DNA from 3 places in the Blautia aquisgranensis genome. Region 2 is predicted to be linked to each of the others. Evidence: predicted binding sites of a transcription regulator. Region 2 holds the regulator's gene; each other region holds the start of a gene.
What was found. Region 2 encodes HrcA, which represses chaperone genes, less so after heat shock. Its sites were predicted from a motif close to TGTTAGCACTCNNNNNNNNNGAGTGCTAACA; they were not measured.

Region 1: the regulator HrcA is predicted to act here: its motif matches at 1,883-1,913, upstream of clpB (ATP-dependent chaperone ClpB).
Region 3: the regulator HrcA is predicted to act here: its motif matches at 1,470-1,500, upstream of WMO28_RS14625 (co-chaperone GroES).

Annotation. Positions count from the first base shown of each region.
Region 1 covers NZ_JBBMEJ010000008.1:113,758-117,043, forward strand. The annotation lists gene clpB (ATP-dependent chaperone ClpB) at 1-1,787, opposite strand, end outside; gene WMO28_RS08295 (hypothetical protein) at 2,078-2,311, opposite strand; gene WMO28_RS08300 (ATP-binding protein) at 2,371-3,286, opposite strand, start outside.
Region 2 covers NZ_JBBMEJ010000012.1:25,559-28,844, reverse strand. The annotation lists gene dnaK (molecular chaperone DnaK) at 1-458, opposite strand, end outside; gene grpE (nucleotide exchange factor GrpE) at 511-1,140, opposite strand; gene hrcA (heat-inducible transcriptional repressor HrcA) at 1,159-2,202, opposite strand; gene WMO28_RS10610 (ABC transporter substrate-binding protein) at 2,380-3,286, opposite strand, start outside.
Region 3 covers NZ_JBBMEJ010000022.1:31,319-34,604, reverse strand. The annotation lists gene WMO28_RS14630 (ABC transporter substrate-binding protein) at 1-969, opposite strand, end outside; gene WMO28_RS14625 (co-chaperone GroES) at 1,159-1,446, opposite strand; gene WMO28_RS14620 (leucine-rich repeat domain-containing protein) at 1,547-3,286, opposite strand, start outside.

The sequences.
Region 1 (3,286 bases), on a different contig from region 2:
TTCGTAGGATCCTTGATACCTGCTTTTGAACGAAGGATGGCATCTGTTACAAGACGTACACCTTCATCCTGACCTACTACACGTTTATGCAGTTCATCCTCAAGACCCAGAAGCTTCGTTCTCTCACCTTCTGTCAGCTTGGTTACCGGAATACCGGTCCATCTGGAAATAATACGCGCAATCTCATCATCAGTAACAGCCTCATGTACCAGGCTTCTGTCACTTTCTTTGACCTGCTTCTCCTCTACTTCCAGCTGCTGCTGAAGCTTCGGCAGCTCACCATACTGCAGCTCTGCTGCCTTTTCCAGATCGTAGTTCTGTTTTGCTTTCTGGATCTGTTTATTGATATCCTCGATCTGCTCACGTAATTTCTGAAGCTTCTCTACGGAATGTTTCTCATTATCCCACTGAGCTTTCTGTGCATTAAAAGTATCTCGTAACTCTGCCAGCTCTTTCTGCAGATCCTCCAGTCGCTCTTTGCTGAGATTATCAGTTTCTTTCTTAAGAGCAGATTCCTCGATCTCCAGCTGCATGATCTTACGTCTCTGCTCATCCAGCTCTGTCGGCATGGAATCCAGTTCTGTCTTGATCAGTGCACAGGCCTCGTCTACAAGGTCAATGGCCTTATCCGGAAGAAAACGGTCTGTGATATATCTGTGTGAAAGGGTAGCTGCTGCAACCAGTGCACTGTCTGTAATCTTAACGCCGTGGAATACCTCGTATCTCTCCTTCAATCCACGAAGAATAGAAATGGTATCCTCAACCGTAGGCTCATTTACCATAACCGGCTGGAAACGACGTGCAAGTGCAGCATCCTTCTCAATATACTGACGGTACTCATCCAGAGTTGTAGCACCAATACAGTGAAGCTCACCTCTTGCCAGCATAGGCTTCAGCATGTTTCCTGCATCCATGGCACCATCTGTCTTACCTGCACCAACGATCAGATGAAGCTCATCGATGAACAGAATAATCTGTCCTTCGCTCTTCTTCACCTCTTCCAGTACCGCTTTCAGACGTTCCTCAAACTCACCACGATATTTGGCGCCGGCAACCAGTGCACCCATATCCAGTGCAAAAATCTTCTTATTCTTAAGGCCTTCCGGTACGTCCCCTGCCACAATACGCTGTGCCAGTCCCTCAATGGCTGCTGTCTTACCGACACCAGGCTCACCGATGAGAACTGGGTTATTCTTGGTTTTACGGGAAAGGATACGGATGATGTTTCGGATCTCCGCATCACGTCCGATCACCGGATCCAGCTTCTGGTTCTTCGCCTTCTCTACCAGATCCTCGCCGTATTTATTCAAAGTATCATAGGTTGCCTCCGGGTTGTCACTGACAACTCTCTGGTTTCCTCTGACTGTAGAAAGTGCCTGAAGAAAACGCTCTCTGGTGATTCCAAACTCATCAAAGATCTTCTTCATACTGGGGCTTGGATATCTCAGCATGGAAAGAAACAGATGCTCAACAGAGACATACTCATCTCCCATAGCCTTGGCTTCATCCTCCGCACTGACCAGTGCCTTGTTCAGATACTGACCGAAACGAAGTTCTCCACCCTGAACCTTAACCTTGGCATCCAGAGCTTTCTTAACAGTGTCAACAAAATATTCCTTCTGAATCTCCATCTTCTCGATCAATTTGAGAATCAGGCTGTCTTCCTGTGTAAGTAATGTATACAGAAGGTGTTCTTCCTCGATCTCCTGGTTGCCATATTCGTAAGCAACCTTCTCCAGATCCTGGACAGCCTGTACGGATTTCTGTGTAAATTTACTGATATTCATAGGCTTTCCTCCTATTCTATGAAAAGCATTTCCGGCACTTTCGTTTCGGAAATGCTGTAGCTTTTTTCTTGTTCTAGGAGAAATATAACACTATTTGTTAGCACTGTCAAGAGGTGAGTGCTAATTATTTTATGAAGAATTTGTGAAGCCTTGATTTTGCAGGCTTCACAGGGATTTTTCACTTGCTTTCGCACTCGATTTTCTTGATTTGACCACATTTTTACGACAAATTCTTGAAAAAATATATTCGTCTGATTTTCTTACCACATTTTACGACAACGACTTCTGGTTTATACCACAGCAGGTATGGTTTCCGGCAGATTCATTTTAGACATCTCGTTTTCCACGTGAGACTTAGCCAATACTTTTGCCAGAAGTTCCGGATCGACTTCATCAGCAACAGGTGCATTATTATTTTCCTGCTGTACATACATCTGTGGATTCAGATTCTTTATCTCATAAAATGCTTCTGCAAAAAGCTCTGCAATTTTCCTTCGGTCATCATTCAGAATATGAGAGTACACATCCTTATCATTTCTTCATCACAATATGGACATTTCATGCTGATTTACCTCCTATAAGTTCAGATAAGATTTCGCATTATAGAGACAGATACCTCATCCATGTTAAACGGCTTTGAGATATGCCCATTCATACCAGAATCCAACGAAGCCTGAATATCTTCTTTGAAAGCATTAGCAGACTGGGCTATGATAGGAATGGTTGCTGCATCCGGACGTTCCCCGCTCATTGTTCGGATTGCCTTCGTTGCCTGATATCCGTTCATTTTTGGCATCATGATGTCCATCAGGATAATGTCATAAGTACCTGCAGGGTTAGATGCGAACAGTTTGACTGCATCTTCCCCATCTACAGCACGAGTTACACACATACCGGCATCTTCCAATAATGTCATTGCCAGTTCAGCATTTAAGTCATTATCCTCAACCAAAAGCACCTTAACGCCATTGAGACTGATATTCTGTACAGTCTTCTGTTCTGGAATTTCTTTTTCATCGGCAAGTTCCATGGGAATTTCGACTGTAAAAGAAGAACCACAATTCTTTTTACTTTGAAACGTAAGTGTTCCACCCATCAACTCCACATATTGCTTGGTAATAGCCATCCCCAGCCCGGTCCCTTTATACTGAGTACGTGCACCATTATTTTCCTGCGAAAATGGCTCAAACAGCTTTTTCTGAAATTCCTCGCTCATACCAACACCCGTATCTTTGACTGTATAGGATGCCACGATATGGCGTTCATCTACTCCTGGACGAGTACTCATTTCAAAAGTAATAGTACCACCATCTTCTGTGAATTTAACTGCATTATTCAGAAGGTTCGTCAATATTTCACGAATTCTGGTGGAATCTGTCATAACATAGAGCATCGATGGTCTGTTGCGATGTACTTCAAAGTTGAGATTTCTATCCAAAAGAAGTCCATCCATGATTGCAATCACACTATCAATTAATACAGGAAGATTCACGGGCTCA
Region 2 (3,286 bases):
AGAGCTGCTGCTGTAGGCTCGTTGATGATACGTTTTACATCAAGACCTGCGATCTTACCAGCATCTTTGGTTGCCTGACGCTGAGCATCGTTGAAGTAAGCTGGAACAGTGATAACTGCCTCTGTTACTTTCTCTCCAAGATATGCCTCTGCATCCTTTTTCAGTTTCTGAAGGATCATTGCGGAGATCTCCTGCGGAGAATATTTCTTCTCATCAATTGTTACACGATAATCTGTACCCATCTCTCTCTTGATGGAAGAGATTGTTCTGTCTGCGTTTGTAACAGCCTGACGTTTTGCAGGCTCACCTACAAGACGCTCTCCTGTTTTTGTGAATGCTACAACGGATGGTGTTGTTCTTGCGCCTTCTGTATTTGCGATAACCGTCGGCTGTCCACCTTCCATTACGGCTACACAGCTGTTTGTTGTACCTAAGTCAATACCAATAATCTTTCCCATGATTTTTTCCTCCTGTTTTAATCTGTATCTGTAAAATTACTGTCTGTCAATATTAGTTAGCTACCTTGACCATACTGTGGCGTACCACGAAATCCTTGTAGGTGTAACCCTTCTGGAATTCCTCCACCACGATATTCTCGCCAACCTCTTCATCCTCCACATGCATTACTGCGTTATGGAAATCCGGGTTGAACTCCTTACCAACTGCCTCGATAGGTTTCACACCCAGGTCATCCAGTGTGGTAGTCAGCTGCTTATAGATCATTTTCATTCCATCTGCAAAAGCATCGCCTTCCTGTGCCTGTGCAAGACCTCTTTCGAAGTTATCCACAACCGGCAGGATCTTTTCTACGATCTCTTTTGCTCCGATGATGTACATGCTGGATTTTTCTTTTTCTGTTCTTTTACGGAAATTATCAAATTCAGCCATTGTACGCTTCAGGCGATCGGTAAGTTCCTCCACCTTCTGCTCAGATTTATCTTTTTTCTTCTTTCCGAAGAAAGAAGTCTTTTTTTCTTCTTTTTTATCCTCTGGGGCAGCTTCTTCGCCTGGAGTCTTGGTTTCTTCCTCCGGCAGCTCTTCTCCCTCTGGTGTCAGGTTTTCTTCCTGATCTCCATCAGTTACGGGGATCTCTGTCTCCGCTTCCTGCTCTTCGGATTTCTTCTTTGTTTCCTCCGACACTTCTTTTCTACCGCCTTTCTAAGTTTTCTTCTTTTTCAGAACGTCATCCAGATGATTCTTCAGTTCCTTCAGACTGTCCACAACATTCTCATAATCCATTCGCTTCGGACCGATGATTCCGATGGTTCCGTACATTCCGTCACCCAGTTCATATCTGGCTGTCACAATGCTGCAGTCCTTCATGGTCTGTATCGGCATCTCATCACCGATGTAAACCTGAATTCCTGTATTCTCCTCGTCGGCCATCTGACCCTTCACAAGATCGGCAAGCTCATGTTTCTCCTCGAATGCGGAGATCAGCTCGGTTGCCTTATCCTTGTCGGCAAGCTCCGGATACTTGAAGATGTTGGTCGCGCCTGAAGTATAAATCTCCATGTCTTCTTCATCCACATGAATGGTTGCTGCCACTGCATCCAGAACAGTTGCTACCACACCACTGTGGCTGCCTGCCTGTTCCTTCAGTCTGGCGATCATTCCGAGGTTGATATCCTGGATGGGAATGCCATTCAGATTGGTATTCAGAAGAAGATTCAGTTTCAGGATCGTCTGATCATCCATCTCCTCATCCAGATTGATAATCTGGTTCCGCACGGTGTTGTTATCACTGACAACCACCGCTACAAGCTGAAGCTCGCTCATTCTGGACAGCTGGATGAATTTGATCTTGTTGCCGCTGTACTGCGGTACGGAAACCATTGTTGCATAATTGGTATTGGAGGCAAGCACCTTCGCCACCTTCTTAAGCACCTTATCCATCTTATCTGTCTTCTCAATGATCAGATCTCTCAGCTCTGCGACCTCTGCTTCCTTCTCCTTCATCAGCTCATCTACATATAATCGATAGCCCTTATCTGAAGGAATTCTTCCTGCGGAGGTATGAGGCTGGACGATATAGCCCATATCAGTCAGGTCTGACATTTCATTTCGGATCGTTGCGGAACTTACATTGAGATCCGCATACTTGGAAATGGTCCTGGAGCCAACCGGTTCTCCGGTCTCCATGTAGGTCTTGATGATTGCTTTTAAAATTTTTCTCTTGCGCTCATTCAACACCTCTTCCATGAGTCCATCTCCTTTCTCTTTTATCCTTCCTGACGGATGTTAAGTCTTGTTTTGTTATATCTGTTAGCACTCATTTTAGTGGAGTGCTAACATCTACAGTCTTTAAGATATCACCATGTAAAATATTTGTCAATATGTTTTGAAAAAAAGTTCTTATTTTTTCGCAACAAAAAAGCATCAGTACGATGCTTTTTTGTAATACTGGTCTATACAGTTCTGTGCCCCGGCGAAAAACTCCGTTTCTGTTTTCTGTCCCAGTACATATTCCTGAAATTCCGTTCCCATAGACGAAACAGCTTCTATGGAGTCAGCGCACAGTGGTCTTGCTTTCAGTTTATAATCTTTCAGATATTGCCGGATCATTTCAATTCCCTCCAAATCAAGGCTTTTATCCTCGATCACATCCAGTCTTGCCGAACACATTTTTGTCAGCTGTCCGTAATTTTTACTGGCCTCATATCCGGACACATACTGAAGGAACTTCAGAGCTGCTTCTTTATGATCAGAATTTTTATTCAGTACATACTGCCAGGTTGCGATATTGGTCACCTTCTCGTCAAATTCCGGAAATGGTGCCATATGGATCTTATCTTTTCTATACACGCCTGCATTCTGAAAGGTACTCAACGCACCGGTATACATGAACATACATCCATACTGGCCGTTTATAAATTTTTCATTCAGCTGGTCATGCTGGTCGATCAGATTCTCCTCTGATATCATCCCTGTATCCAGCATTCGCTTCATATATTCTGCCGCTTCTCTTGTTTTCGGATCCGTCCAGTCTGTATAATCTCCTCCGAAAAAATCGACATACTCGCTGATACTATTATATATGTAAGAAATCTCCCATGCATCCCCGTATGCATATTTTCCCGTATTCTGAAGCTTTTTCTGAAGGATCTCAAGATCACTGAGACAGGAGAGTCTGTCCAGACCAGCCTGATCCAGCAATTCCTGGTTCACCCAGAATGCCATGATATCCATTTTGAACGGTACCGAAAAAATATGTCCGTCTGACATGCATATTTCTTTCAGGTATTCCTGTGGAAAATTTGCCGCTGTCTCCTCTGTCATAACCGTA
Region 3 (3,286 bases), on a different contig from region 2:
TGCGTAATCCTCAGAAAGGAATGCAAACTGGCAGAACTCTTCTTTATTAAGTGCATATGCAATAGCCTGACGCACTTTCACATCCTGAAGGTCTTCGTTCAGCTCATTCATGAACATAGCGTTAACTCTTCCGGAGTTGTATGTATTGATGTTTACATTGTCGTATGCGCTGACTGTGTCGTAATCATCAGCACTGATCAGACGTGCATCCAGATCGCCGCTTGCCAGTGCTGCATTGGCGGAACTGGAGTCTTTAACGATCTTGAAGGTGATGGAATCCAGATTCACATCCTCGAAATAATCATCGAATTTCGTAACTTTGAAATATTCTCCGGATTTATACTCTTCGAATTTAAACGGGCCGCTTCCGATCGGATTATTGTTCAGATCGCTGTCTCCGATATTCTCCACACCATCATAAATGTGCTTCGGAATGCAGTAAACCTGGCTCAGTCCGCCAAGGAAGCCTGCTGATGAGGATCCCAGGGAAAGCTTCACGGTAAGGTCATCAACCTTCTCCGCTTCAACAGTCTTGTCATTTACATATCCGTAAGAAGAATATGGTACATTCTGCTTCTCGTCTACCAGAATCTGCATGGTAAATACTACATCGTCTGCTGTGATTGGCTCACCGTCGTGCCATTTCAGTCCATCCTTAAGCTTCAGAGTGAATTCGCTGGCGTCGTCATTGGCTGTCACGCTCTCGCAAAGCCCGTTTCCGTAATACATCTCTCCATTTACGATCTCGAAAAACGGGCTGTACAGGGACTGCATCATATCAAAGCTTGTCTGATCCATAACATAAAGCGGATTAATGTTCTGAGGATCTGCTGTCTCTGCGATGGTAATGTTACCACCTTCTGCCTTGGTTCCTTCTGTAGTCTCTGCTGCAAAAACCGCGGTTCCTGCCATAACTGTAGTTCCTGCCACTGCAGCTGCAAGAAGTGCTGCCAGTACTTTTTTTCTCATTTCTAGGGTCCTCCTCTGGTCCAGTGATTATTCCCATTTTCCCACTGGCTTAGTATGATATAAAAGATAGTACTATATCACACCGTTTTTGTCAAGCTCAACTGGAAAATCCTGTGAATTTTTATCACTGCATTTCGTTAAAACTTTACGTTTTATTTTACCTGCAGAGGGCAGGGACGTCAAGGAACATTACTCTTCTACGATAGCAATGATATCATCTGCATTGATAACCAGATATTTCTCTCCTTCATATTTAATCTCTGTTCCTGAATATTTACCGTAGATAACACGGTCTCCTGGTTTTACCTGTACAGGTACTTCCTTACCGTCAACGATCTTACCGCCACCTACAGAGATAACCTCTGCCTGCTGTGTCTTCTCCTTGGAGCTCTCCGGAAGTACGATACCGGATGCTGTCTTATCCTCTGTCTCAAAGTATTTCACGATAACTCTGTCTTCAACTGGTTTTAATGCCATTATTATTTCCTTCTTTCTGTATTTATTAGCACTCTTTTGTATTGAGTGCTACTCTTTTCTTATCATACTACAAATCCGGAAATTGTCAAGATATTTACGGTTATTCATCCTTGGCGACTTCAATCGGCTCTGTTTCATAAATAAATTTCACACTTCCGTCCATGTCGCTCTGGCGACTGGTAAAACTGTCATAAGAAACCGCTTCGGATTTCAGTGCTTTGAAGCGGTCGATCACATCTTTCAGGTCCTTGTTTACTGCATCGTCCAGTTTCTTCACACCATCTTTATAAAATTTCTTCTGTCCGTCGCTCAAAGTCTTTGCACCGTCACTGAGCTTGGTAAGTCCTTCCTGTACCTGTCCGCTTGCTTCTTTAAGCTTGTCGCCGCCGCTCTTAAGTGCTCCTACACCAGAGGAAAGAGCCGACGTTCCGCTCTTAAGACTCTGGGTTCCACCTGCAAGAGTTCCAGCTCCTTCTGCAAGCTTGTCTGCTCCACTGTTTAACTGAGCTCCGGAAGAGGAAAGTGCTGCCGCGCCCTGGGTCAGTTTACTGCTGTTAGCAGAAAGTGTCTGGATGCCCTGCTGAAGTTTTGTGATGGCTTCTTTGATCTGTTTGCTGCCTGCTATGAGTGTTTTTTCTGATTTTTTCAGAGAAGCAGCGCCATTTTGCAGGGCTTTTGCGTTCGCATTCTTTTCGCCCTGAACTTCCGTGATGCCTGAAATAATGGTTTTCCCTTTATCAATAATATCTTCTGCGCCTGCCTGAAGGCCACTGCTTCCTTCTTCCAGATTATTTTTGTATGTAGACTGAATCCCGGTGTTATCTTTTACAAGAGAATCTGTATTCTCTTTCAGCTTGCCAAGCTCGCTTTGAATCTCCGGTAACTGACTGCTCAGATCTGTGAACGCTTTTTTCATCTTGGTCATGGTCGCCGAAAGTTTTTTACCTGTACCGGAAAGAGTATTTCCGCTATCTTTGATCTCCTGTCCGCTGCCGGTCAGATTCTGTGCTTCCTGATCCAGCTTACTGATCTCTTCGGCAAGGCTGTCCATAGCTGTGGAAAGTGAATCGGTCGTATTTTGCAGAGTGCTCAGATTTTCTGCCGCTGTCTGACTGTTCTTCGCTGCTGCAACTGATTCTGCGGCAGCTCCTTTCAAAGTATCTGCCACATTTTTCAGCTGGGAGGTATCCGGTTCCTGGCTCTGAATGGAAGAAGTATCTATACTTTCTGCACTGCTGCTGGCTGCCTGCACGGCTCCAAGTGCCGCCTGTACTGCTGCTTTTGTACTTTCATCCATAGTACTGTAGTCAATTCCAGAAAGAGCCGCTTCTGCTACTGAAAGATTATTTTTCACATCGGAAATCCCGGTATCTACCGCAGAAGTATCCGCATTTACTGTCCCCTGGCTGCTGATCCAGTTCTCAACAGCTGCCGACTGGTTATTCATAGTGTCTGCATTTTTCTGCAAAATCTCGGCCGCCGTCTGCGCTGCACCTGCTGCCTGCTGTGAAATATCCGTTTTGTCAGCCGACGCAAGTCTGCTGCTAAGCTTCGCAAGCTTCTCTCCCAGCTGTTCTACATCGGTTATATAGCTTTGTACCTGAACATTATAATCGTAGACAGCTCCTGCATAGGTTTCCATGTCATCGGAAATTGTCTGCAGTGCCTCTCCATCCAGCGCGCTTCCAAGTTCCTGCAGCTGTGTTACCGCTGCCTCAGTATTTTTCAGTGTTTCATCAAGTCCAGGAGCCAGAATATCCAGCCTCTTGAAAAAACTGTCCAGTCCTTTCAGATACTGAATCATTTCCTCGAAAAGCTGGCTGCTTCCATCAATATAGTT